DNA from 3 places in the Nocardia sp. NPDC050793 genome. Region 1 is predicted to be linked to each of the others. Evidence: riboswitches for the same ligand, from Rfam matches in the RefSeq annotation. Region 1 holds a riboswitch; each other region holds the start of a gene.
The links. A riboswitch is a leader RNA that binds a small molecule or an ion and turns the genes downstream of it on or off. The one in region 1 is predicted to bind S-adenosylmethionine.
Positions count from the first base shown of each region.

Region 1 (3,199 bases):
ATGTCGCGGGCCTGCCTCGTCCGGAACCGCAAGCCGTCCTCGAATCCCCGAGCGGGCGATTCATCGGACGCGTCGACTTCCTCTTTCCCGCCCTCGGCGTGATCGGCGAATTCGATGGCTTGATGAAATACGGCGCGGCCCTGCGCGGCTCGCGCACGGCGGAAGAAGTCGTCGTCGCCGAGAAGGCCCGCGAAGACGAGTTGCGTGCTTTCGGCTGGCTCGTCGTCCGCTGGACATGGAGCGACCTGGACACCCCTGCTCCCTGGCTGGGCCGCCTCAGGCGCGCCGCGACGATCGGCAACCCCGCCCACCTTCTCGGCACCTGGGTGCCAAGCGAGCGAATCTGATGTCGCCACACACCTTGCACACGCCTCACATAGGCGCTGGCTATGTGAGGCGTACGCAGGGTGTGTGGCAGCAAGTTGTCGGCACGAAAGCAAGAGCCGCCCAGCGTTTGTCGGCGCTGGGCGGCGTGCGCGAGGCCCCTAGCTCAGGGCGTGGTCGAGGTCGGCGAGGAGGTCTTCGACGTCCTCGAGGCCGACGGAGATGCGGACCACGCCGTCGGAGAGGCCGATGGTGGCGCGGCCCTCCGGGCCCATGGCGCGATGGGTGGTGGTGGCCGGGTGGGTGATGAGGGTCTTGGCGTCGCCGAGGTTGTTGGAGATGTCGATGACGCGCAACCGGTTCAGCACCTCGAAGGCGCGCTTCTTGCCCTCGTCGGCGGGCGCGTTCAGCTCGAAGGTGACCACTGTGCCGCCGCCCGACATCTGGCCGCGCGCCAGGTCGTACTGCGGATGCGATTCCAGGAAGGGGTATTTCACCCAGCTGACCGATTTGTTGGACTCCAGGAAGCGCGCGATCCGCAGCGCCGACTCGGTGCTGTGGCGCACCCGCAGCGGCATCGTCTCCAGACCCTTGAGCAGGGTCCACGCGTTGAACGGGCTGAGCGCGGGGCCGGTGTGGCGCATGAGTGTCTTCACCGGTCCGTCGATGTACTCCTGCGAGCCGAGGATCGCGCCGCCGAGGACGCGGCCCTGGCCGTCGATGTGCTTGGTGCCCGAGTACACGATGACGTCCGCGCCGAGTTCGAAGCCCTTCTGCAGCAGCGGAGTGGCGAAGACGTTGTCCAGCACCACTTTCGCGCCCGCGGCGTGCGCGAGCTCGGTGACCCGGCGCACGTCGACCAGGGTCTGCATGGGGTTGGCCGGCGTCTCGAAGAACACCGCGGTGGTCGGCACCGACAGCGCCTGCTCCCACTGGTCGAGGTCGTCACCGTCGACGAACACGGTCTCCACGCCCCAGCGCGGCAGGATCTCGTTGCACACCACGAAGCAGGAGCCGAACAGGCTGCGCGCGGCCACCAGCCGATCACCGGCGCCGAGCAGCGCGCCGAGCGCGGTGAACACCGCCGACATGCCGCTGGCGGTCGCGAACGCCGCCTCGGCGCCGTCGATCAGACGGATCCGCTCCTCGAACATGGCAACGGTCGGGTTGCCGTAGCGGGAGTAGACGAAGTGCTCCACCTCGCCGGTGAACGCCGCCTCGGCCGCCTCCGCGCTTTCGTAGACGAAACCGGAGGTGAGATAAAGCGCCTCGGAGGTCTCCTCGAAGCCGGAGCGGCGCAGGCCGCCGCGTACGCCGAGGGTGGCGGGGCCGACGCCTTCGGGCAGCGGCTTGTCGAATGCGCCGCCGGTGATCACGACTGCCGCCAGGGCAAGCCGGTGGCGCGCCAGCCGGTCGCGCCGCGATGTCCGGACGTGTCGAGCGAGCCCTCGAAGCCCTCGATGACGTTGTAGGACGGTCCGATGCCGAGCTGGGTGGCGACGGTGGCCGCGTGCGCCGAACGCTGGCCGGAGCGACACAAGAAGACGACGGGCGCCTCCGGGTCGCGGCCCTCCAGCGCCTTGCTCAGCTGCTCGGTGAACTCCGGGTTGCGCGCGCCGGTGCCGTCCACCCATTCGATCAGCACGGTGGGCCGCTCGATCGAACTGGTGTCGGGCACTCCGACGAAGCGCCACTCCGCCTCGGTGCGCACGTCCACCAGGACGGCGGCGGGGTTGTCGCGCAACACCTCCCACGCCTGCTGCGGGGTGATGTCACCGGCATAACTCATCTGGAACCTCCTGTGAATCCGCACTTGCCGCACCAGGTTCGGTGCGCGGCCAGGTCGTCACCCGGAGCACCCCACCGCGGAGGAGGGTTGCCGACCAGCCAGCCGGGGCTTGGCGCTGGTTCTCATGACCTAGTGACTGAGATTGCCTGCACCGAGGTCACCGTGTCAAACATTGCAGACCAGCCATTTGCCGTCCGACCTGGTGAGGTTCCAGGTCGCGGTGTGCTCCTTGCCGTCGACCTTCGTGGTCACCGTGGCCTTGGCCCGATCGCCGTTCATGGTCTGATCGGTGACGGCGATGAGTTCGATTGTCTTGCCGACGCCTTCCTGCCCGGCCAACGGCGACTTGGCCGGGTCGAAATCGGGGCAGCCCGTACCGGGTGGCGGCACCATGTCGGTGTTGTTGGCGCCCTCGACGAAATTGCCGACCGCGCTCGCGATCTTCTCGGCCTCTGTGACATTTTTCTCAGCGGGCGAGAGCACTCCGCCGAGCCCGATGGCCACCAGCACGACGACGGCGAACACGGCCGCGCCCAGGAACGGCGCGATGGAACGCTTGTCGGTCTGATCGACGACGATCGGTTCGCTTTCGTCGGGGGAATGCTGCTCGGTCATGGATCGATCATCCCTGGTCGGCGCGGGTATCCGACGCCCGGCCCCGTCATTGGCCGCGCGGACCCCGTACCGGCCCGAACGACGCCGCTATGGTGGAGAAGGGGGCGAACCGGTACGACGCTCGCGCAGGTGGGCAGCCAGCCGGTTCGCCGCACCGGCGCGGGTGATCACGGGCGGCACCGATAGAATCGCGAGATTGAGATCTGCTGCCGTAGCCATATGGCAGTGCACCGTCGTAGCGACCTGGGGACCGTGGAGCCACGAGCCAGCATCACCAGCGCTCGTGGCGCAGGGTGCAAACAAGCGGTCCGTCAACTTAGCCTAAGCTAAGACGGACGCCATTGAACGTTTCGACCATAAGGGTGCGCGTAAGAGATGACCGAACAGAGTGCAGCATCAACGAGCGGTGTTCCCGGGCCCTCCGTGGTTACGCAGGCTGCCTCCTCCGGGCCTGACGCTGACACCGCGGCG
Region 1 is NZ_JBFAHG010000002.1:227,580-230,778, reverse strand. It holds gene AB0H50_RS06575 (hypothetical protein) at 1-347, shown strand, start outside; gene AB0H50_RS06570 (O-succinylhomoserine sulfhydrylase) at 486-1,700, opposite strand; gene AB0H50_RS06565 (rhodanese-like domain-containing protein) at 1,697-2,113, opposite strand; SAM riboswitch class IV at 2,129-2,243, opposite strand; gene AB0H50_RS06560 (hypothetical protein) at 2,279-2,728, opposite strand.

Region 2 (3,199 bases), on a different contig from region 1:
CGAGCACCAGCGCGGCGGCCACCCGCTCGGGCGCGCCGATCATCCACTCCAGCACCCGCATGCCGCCCATCGAACCGCCGACCACCGCGGCGAGCCGCTCGATGCCGAGCAGATCCAGCAGCGCGGCCTCGGCGGTCACCTGATCGCGGATGGAGATCTCCGGGAAACGCGAGCCCCACGGCTTGCCGTCGGGCGCGGTCGAGGACGGTCCGGTGCTGCCTTTACAGCCGCCGAGCACATTGGTCGCGATGACACACCATTCGTCGGTGTCCACCGGCGCGCCGGGCCCGACCATGCCCTCCCACCAGCCGGGCTGCGAGTGCACGTCGTCGGGCGTGCCGACGACGTGCGAGTCACCGGTCAGAGCGTGCTCGACGAGCACCACATTGTCCAGGGCGGGGGACAGTTCGCCCCACCGCTGCACCGCGAGGTGCACGTCCGGGATCACCGCGCCGCTTTCCAGCCGCACGTCCCCGATCGCGATCACGCCCGGCCGTCCGTCCGGCGGCGGCAGCATGTCGACTCCGGACACCGGGCGGGCGGGGCTCTGATCGGTGCTCACGGTCACGTCGTCGCCGCCGTGAATCCGGCGCGCAGATCGGCCAGAATATCGTCGATTCCCTCGATGCCCACGGCGAGACGAACCAGTCCCGGGGTGACGCCGGAAGCCAGTTGCTGCTCGGGCGTCAGCTGGGAGTGTGTGGTCGAGGCCGGGTGAATCACGAGGGAGCGCACATCCCCGATGTTGGCCACGTGGCTGTGCAGGACCAATGCGTCCACGAACTTCTTGCCCGCGTCGACGCCGCCGCGCAGTTCGAAGGAGACGATCGCGCCGGTCCCTTTCGGCGCCAGCCGCTTCGCCCGCTCGTGCCATGGCGAGTCGGGCAGTCCCGCGTAGAAGACCGCTTCGACGGCGGGGTGCTCCGCCAGGAATTCGGCGACCGCTTGCGCGTTGGCGACGTGGCGCTCGACACGCAGGCTGAGCGTCTCGATGCCCTGCGCGATGAGGAAGGCGTTGAACGGAGAGACCGCCGCGCCCAGATCGCGGAGCAATTGCACGCGGGCCTTCAGTGCATACGCGGGTGCGCCGAGATCGGCGAAGACCGCGCCGTTGTAGCTGGGGTCCGGGGTGGTGAAACCGGGAAAGCGGGACTCGCCCTTGTCGTCGCGCACCGTCCAGTCGAAGGCGCCGCCGTCCACGATGACGCCCGCGACGGCCGTGCCGTGCCCGCCCAGGTACTTGGTGGCCGAGTGCACCACGATGTCGGCGCCGTGCGAGAGCGGCTGGATCAGGTACGGGGTCGCGACCGTGTTGTCCACGATGAGCGGGATCCCGGCGGCATGCGCGACCTCGGCGATGCCGGGGATGTCGAACACGGCGCTGCTCGGGTTGGCGATGGTCTCGCCGAAGAACGCCTTCGTGTTGGGCTGGATCGCGGCGCGCCACTGCTCGAGATCGTCCGGGTCGTCGACGAACGAGACCTCGATGCCGAGCTTGGGCAACGAGTAGCGGAAGAGGTTGTAGGTGCCGCCGTAGAGGTGCGGGCTGGACACGATGTGGTCGCCCGCGGAAGCCAAGTTCAGGATCGCGTAGGTCTCGGCGGCCTGGCCAGAGGACAGCAGCAGCGCCGCGACGCCGCCTTCCAGGGCGGCGATGCGCTGCTCGACCACGTCCTGGGTCGGGTTCATGATCCGGGTGTAGATGTTGCCCGGTTCGGCGAGCCCGAACAGCGCGGCGGCGTGGTCGGTGTCGCGGAAAGCGTAGGAAGTGGTCTGGTAGATCGGCAGCGCGCGGGCGCCGGTGCTCTGATCGGGCGCTTGGCCCGCATGGATCTGCTTGGTCTCGAAGGACCACAGGGCAGGATCGAACTCGGCCGCGACGGGGTCGGTCATGTCATGCTCCACAAGAGTTGTTCGCCGGAACCAATAAATCGGGAATGCGGTCTATCCACAACAACACATTTCCGGGAACCTCCTGACAGCGCGCTTGCCCTCGACCTTCGAGGGCCCGGTCATCACCCGGAGCACCCCACCGCTGCTGGAGGGTTGCCGACCAGCGAGCCGGGGCTTCGCGCTGGCACTCATGACCTGACGGACATGGTAGCTGGCGGGCGGTCAATGACCGAAATTCGTTGCCGATCTCACTCCGGTGATTCGGCAGGCGGTTCCGCGCAGACCCGCATGAACTCCGCGTACGCGTCGAGCAGGGTCGCCCGCGACGCGCGCACCGCGTCGGCCGGATCGCCGTCCATGATCAGCTCGCCGTGCGCGTCCATCGCCAAATGGCACAGCATCTGCCAGGTGGAGACGATCAGCCGGACGGGCAGCGCCCCTTGTGTGGTGTCGAGGCGCTCGGCAAGCACCGCGGTGATGGCGTCGGATTTGTTGTCGGCGAACTCCAGCGCGCGGCTGTTGACCGAAGGGCAGTCGCGCGCGATCCGCTGCATCTGCTGAAACCTGCGGAACGAGACCGGCGAGTTCTCGGTTGCCGCGTCATCGATCACCCGCAGGTAGGCATTGCACAGTGCGCGCAGCTCGTTGCCGCCGCACGGCTCTTCTCGCAACTTGTTGGCAACCATCTCACCGAAGTCGAGGACGGGAGCGAGGACGATGTCCTCCTTCGTCTCGAAGTAGCGGTTCACGGTGCGCGGCGAGACATCGGCCGCGTTCGCGATCTGCTCGACCGTCGTCGCGTCGAAGCCCTGGGCGTCGCAGAGTTCGAGCGCGATGTTCGTGATCCGCATCCTGGTCTGCTGCTTCTTGCGCTCGCGCAGGCCGATCGGGCGTTCGCGCATCGCGGTCTCGGCGCAGTCTCGGTTCGCGGGCGCGGCGTTGTCCCCGGTCACGGCGCGATGATCGGCCGTGGTCGGGCTCGTCGGCGTCGGTGAGTCGAGCATCTCCCCACTGTAACGCAGATCCCACATCAACTGTCAGATCCAGGCAAATGTCTGACTGCGACATTTTTCTATTGACGCCAAATGTCGCGCGATGACAGGATTGCTCCACGCCACTTCCGAGGATGAGGAGACAAAGTGAGCGAGACTTCGACAGCCGTGCACGTGCCGGAGGACCGGCGCGACTCGGCCCGCTGGCTGGCATTGGGGGTGATCGGTCTAGCCCAGCTGATGGTGGTCCTCGACGCGACCATCGTGACGATCGCGCTGCCGTTCGCGCAGCGCGACCTGGGCATCAGTGAGGG
Region 2 is NZ_JBFAHG010000013.1:100,498-103,696, reverse strand. It holds gene AB0H50_RS32095 (homoserine O-acetyltransferase) at 1-517, opposite strand, end outside; gene AB0H50_RS32090 (bifunctional o-acetylhomoserine/o-acetylserine sulfhydrylase) at 565-1,893, opposite strand; SAM riboswitch class IV at 1,979-2,089, opposite strand; gene AB0H50_RS32085 (TetR family transcriptional regulator) at 2,142-2,897, opposite strand; gene AB0H50_RS32080 (MFS transporter) at 3,033-3,199, shown strand, end outside.
Region 2: linked by a shared signal. The riboswitch ahead of AB0H50_RS32090 (bifunctional o-acetylhomoserine/o-acetylserine sulfhydrylase) and the one ahead of AB0H50_RS06565 (rhodanese-like domain-containing protein) in region 1 are both predicted to bind S-adenosylmethionine.

Region 3 (3,199 bases), on a different contig from region 1:
GATCAGCAGCCGGACCGGTTCCAGCGCCTCGGCGGGCCAGGTGGCGGCCAGCGTCGGCACCGTCGAGACGATGCTGATCTCGCGGCGAACCAGCCAGGGGCCGAGATCGGCGCCGGTGCGCACCAGCGCGCGCGGTGCAGGCACCAGGCACGCGCCGTGCCGCCAGGCCAGCCACATCTCCTCGCAGGAGGCGTCGAAGGCGACCGAAAGACCGGCTAGCACCCGGTCGCCGGGACCGATCGGCGCGTCCCGCAGGAAAAGTCGCGCTTCGGCGTCGACGAAGGCGGCGGCGCTGCGGTGGGTGATCGCGACGCCCTTCGGGGTACCGGTGGAGCCGGATGTGAAGATGATCCACGCGTCGTCTTCGGGGCCGGGCGGCGCGGATCGGCTTGCGGTGGTGGATGTTTCGGTGCGGGGGTGAATGCCGTCGGCGGTGGCGACGGCGCTGACTTTCGCCTCGCCGAAGACCAGCCGGGCCCGCTCGTCGGGATCGTCGGCGTCGACGGGGACGTACGCCGCGCCCGCCCACAGCACGGCCAGAATCGTGACGTAGAGATCGCTGCTGCCCGACGGCATTCGGACGCCGACCCGGTCGCCCGCCCGCACGCCCGCCGCGACCAGCTCGGCGGCGCGGGCCTCGATCGCGGCGAGCAGTTCGCGATACGTGATGAGGATCTCGCCGTCATCGAGTGCGTGCGCGTCGGGATGGGCCCGCGCGGTCGCCGTCAGGATGTCGACGAGAGTCCGTGGCGGGGGTGCCGCCGCGCCGCGCAGCAGGGGGTCGGACAGCGCTTGCCCGGTCGTCGGGCTCTCGCCCACCGCGGTTTCTACCTGCGGCTGGAGCATCACGTCCGACCCACCTCTCATAGCCCTGCCTTGCGTTTCCCGACCGTTGTTTCACAGAAGGGTTACCGATTGGCAAACGCCACGGTGACCAACCGACCACGGTACCCGCGGTATCGGTGAATCTCCTGGCGTGGCAGCGGCGTGCGGTGTGACTTCGATCGGCGCGTTGTCAGGCCGCCGACGCCGCGGTCCCGAGACCGAGCGCGGTGAGGATCCCTGCGCTGGCTTGCTCGAGCCGATCGCGGACTTTCGGGCTGCGCAAGAACGCCACCGCGCGGGAGGCGAGCAAGGCGAGCAGGATCATTTCGACGGCGGCGACGGTGCATTCGACCGCACCGAGCGCGAGGGTGTTCAGGAACGTGACTTCGGTCATGAACTGCGGCAGCACGGCCAGGTAGAACAGACCGACCTTGGGATTGAAAAGACACGAGACGACGCCGGCCGTGAACGCCGAGCGAACCGTGGGCGCACCGGCTTTCGCGTCGCCTGCCCGCGTGCCGGAATCGAGCACGGCATCGGAGTGCGTCCGTCGCTTGCGCAACTCAACCAGCGAGCGAATGCCCAAGTACACCAAGTAGATTCCGCCGACGACCTTCAGCGCGCGATACGCCGTCGCGGACTGCTCCAACAGCGCGGCGACACCCGCGGCCACCATTACCGCCCACACCAGGCCGCCGAGCGCCGAACCCACCGCCGCGGCGATGCCGGGGCGGGCGTCCACGATCGAAAAGCGCAGTACCAGAAACGAATCCGGCCCCGGCGTGAGTGACAGCAGGACGCACAGGCCGATGAAGCCGATCAGCAGGGAGGACGTCACCCGTCGAGTGGAACGCAGTTCACCTCGCGGCGCAACCGGCTTTCGGGCCGCGGAATCCGGCGGTTGACAGAGCGGCGGGCGGTCTGTCAGTCTCGGGACAGGTCATGAGTGCCAGCGTCAAGCCCCGGCTAGCTGGTCGGCAACCCTCCTCCGCGGTGGGGTGCTCCGGGTGACGACCTGGCCGCCGTCCGTTCGGACGCGGCAAGCGCGGACTCGCCGAATCTCCGGTTGCGAGTCCCTGAGCCGATGGGATTGCGTGATGATTGCTGTCGTGGACCAGACCTGTGCTGCCCTCGCCCGGGTATCGGGTGACGATCTGCCCGTGCCGCTCGTCCAGGGCGGAACCCGCACTTACGCGAACTTCGACTACGCCGCGAGCGCGCCCGCGCTGGCGGAGGTCATCGACCGGATTCAGCGGCTGCTGCCGTACTACGCCAGCGTGCATCGCGGTGCGGGCTATGCCTCGCGCATCTCCACCGAGTGCTACGAGGCCGCGCGCGGTTCGGTCGCCCGTTTCCTCGATGCCGCCGACGATCAGGTGGTGGTGTTCACCCGCAACACCACCGACTCGCTGAACCTGCTCGCCGCGTGTGTCCCCGGCGACACGGTGGTGCTCGACATCGAGCATCACGCCAATTTCCTGCCATGGACGCGCAACGGTCGTCGCCGCGTGGTGCGCGCCGCCGATACCGTCGCCGAGACCATCCGGTTGCTGGTGGCCGAGCTGTGCAGCAAGCCCGCCGCGCTGCTCGCGGTCACCGGGGCCTCGAACGTCACCGGCGAGGTGCTGCCGCTGGAGCGGCTCGCCGAGATCGCGCACCAGTGCGGCGCGCGCATTCTGGTCGACGCGGCCCAGCTCGCGCCGCACCGGCGAATCAGCCTGCGTGAGAAGGGGATCGACTACCTCGCGTTCTCGGGTCACAAGCTGTACGCACCGTTCGGCGCGGGCGTGCTCGTCGGCCGCCGCGACTGGCTCGACCGGGCCGAGCCCTATCTTGCCGGCGGCGGCGCGGTTCGCTCGGTGAGCGCCGAGGAAACCGAATGGGCGCCCGCGCCGCAACGCCATGAGGCGGGTTCGCCCAACGTGCTCGGCGTGGCCGCGCTCGCCGCCGCCTGCGACGCGCTCGCCGCGATCGACCCCGATGCGTTGATCGCCCACGAGCGCCTGCTCGCCGACCGCCTGCGCGACGGACTGTGCGCCATCCCCGGCGTCGAGACGCTGCGCATCTGGTCCGACAGCCCCGACTCGGTCGGCATCGTGGCCTTCACCGTCGCCGGCTTCGCACCCGGTCACGTCGCCGCCTACCTCTCGGCGGAACACGCCATCGGCGTCCGTGACGGCCGCTTCTGCGCGCACCCGCTGCTCGCCCGCCTCGGCCTCGACGGCGCGCTGCGCGCCAGCATCGGAGTCGCCACCACCTCCGCCGACGTCGACCGCCTCGTCGCCGCCGTGGCCACCCTCGTCCACCACGGCCCCTCCTGGAACTACGCCCAGACCGACGGCCTCTGGAACCCCACCCCCGAAACCCGGGCCTT
Region 3 is NZ_JBFAHG010000018.1:38,555-41,753, reverse strand. It holds gene AB0H50_RS34415 (Pls/PosA family non-ribosomal peptide synthetase) at 1-867, opposite strand, end outside; gene AB0H50_RS34410 (LysE family translocator) at 1,016-1,663, opposite strand; SAM riboswitch class IV at 1,764-1,877, shown strand; gene AB0H50_RS34405 (aminotransferase class V-fold PLP-dependent enzyme) at 1,923-3,199, shown strand, end outside.
Region 3: linked by a shared signal. The riboswitch ahead of AB0H50_RS34405 (aminotransferase class V-fold PLP-dependent enzyme) and the one ahead of AB0H50_RS06565 (rhodanese-like domain-containing protein) in region 1 are both predicted to bind S-adenosylmethionine.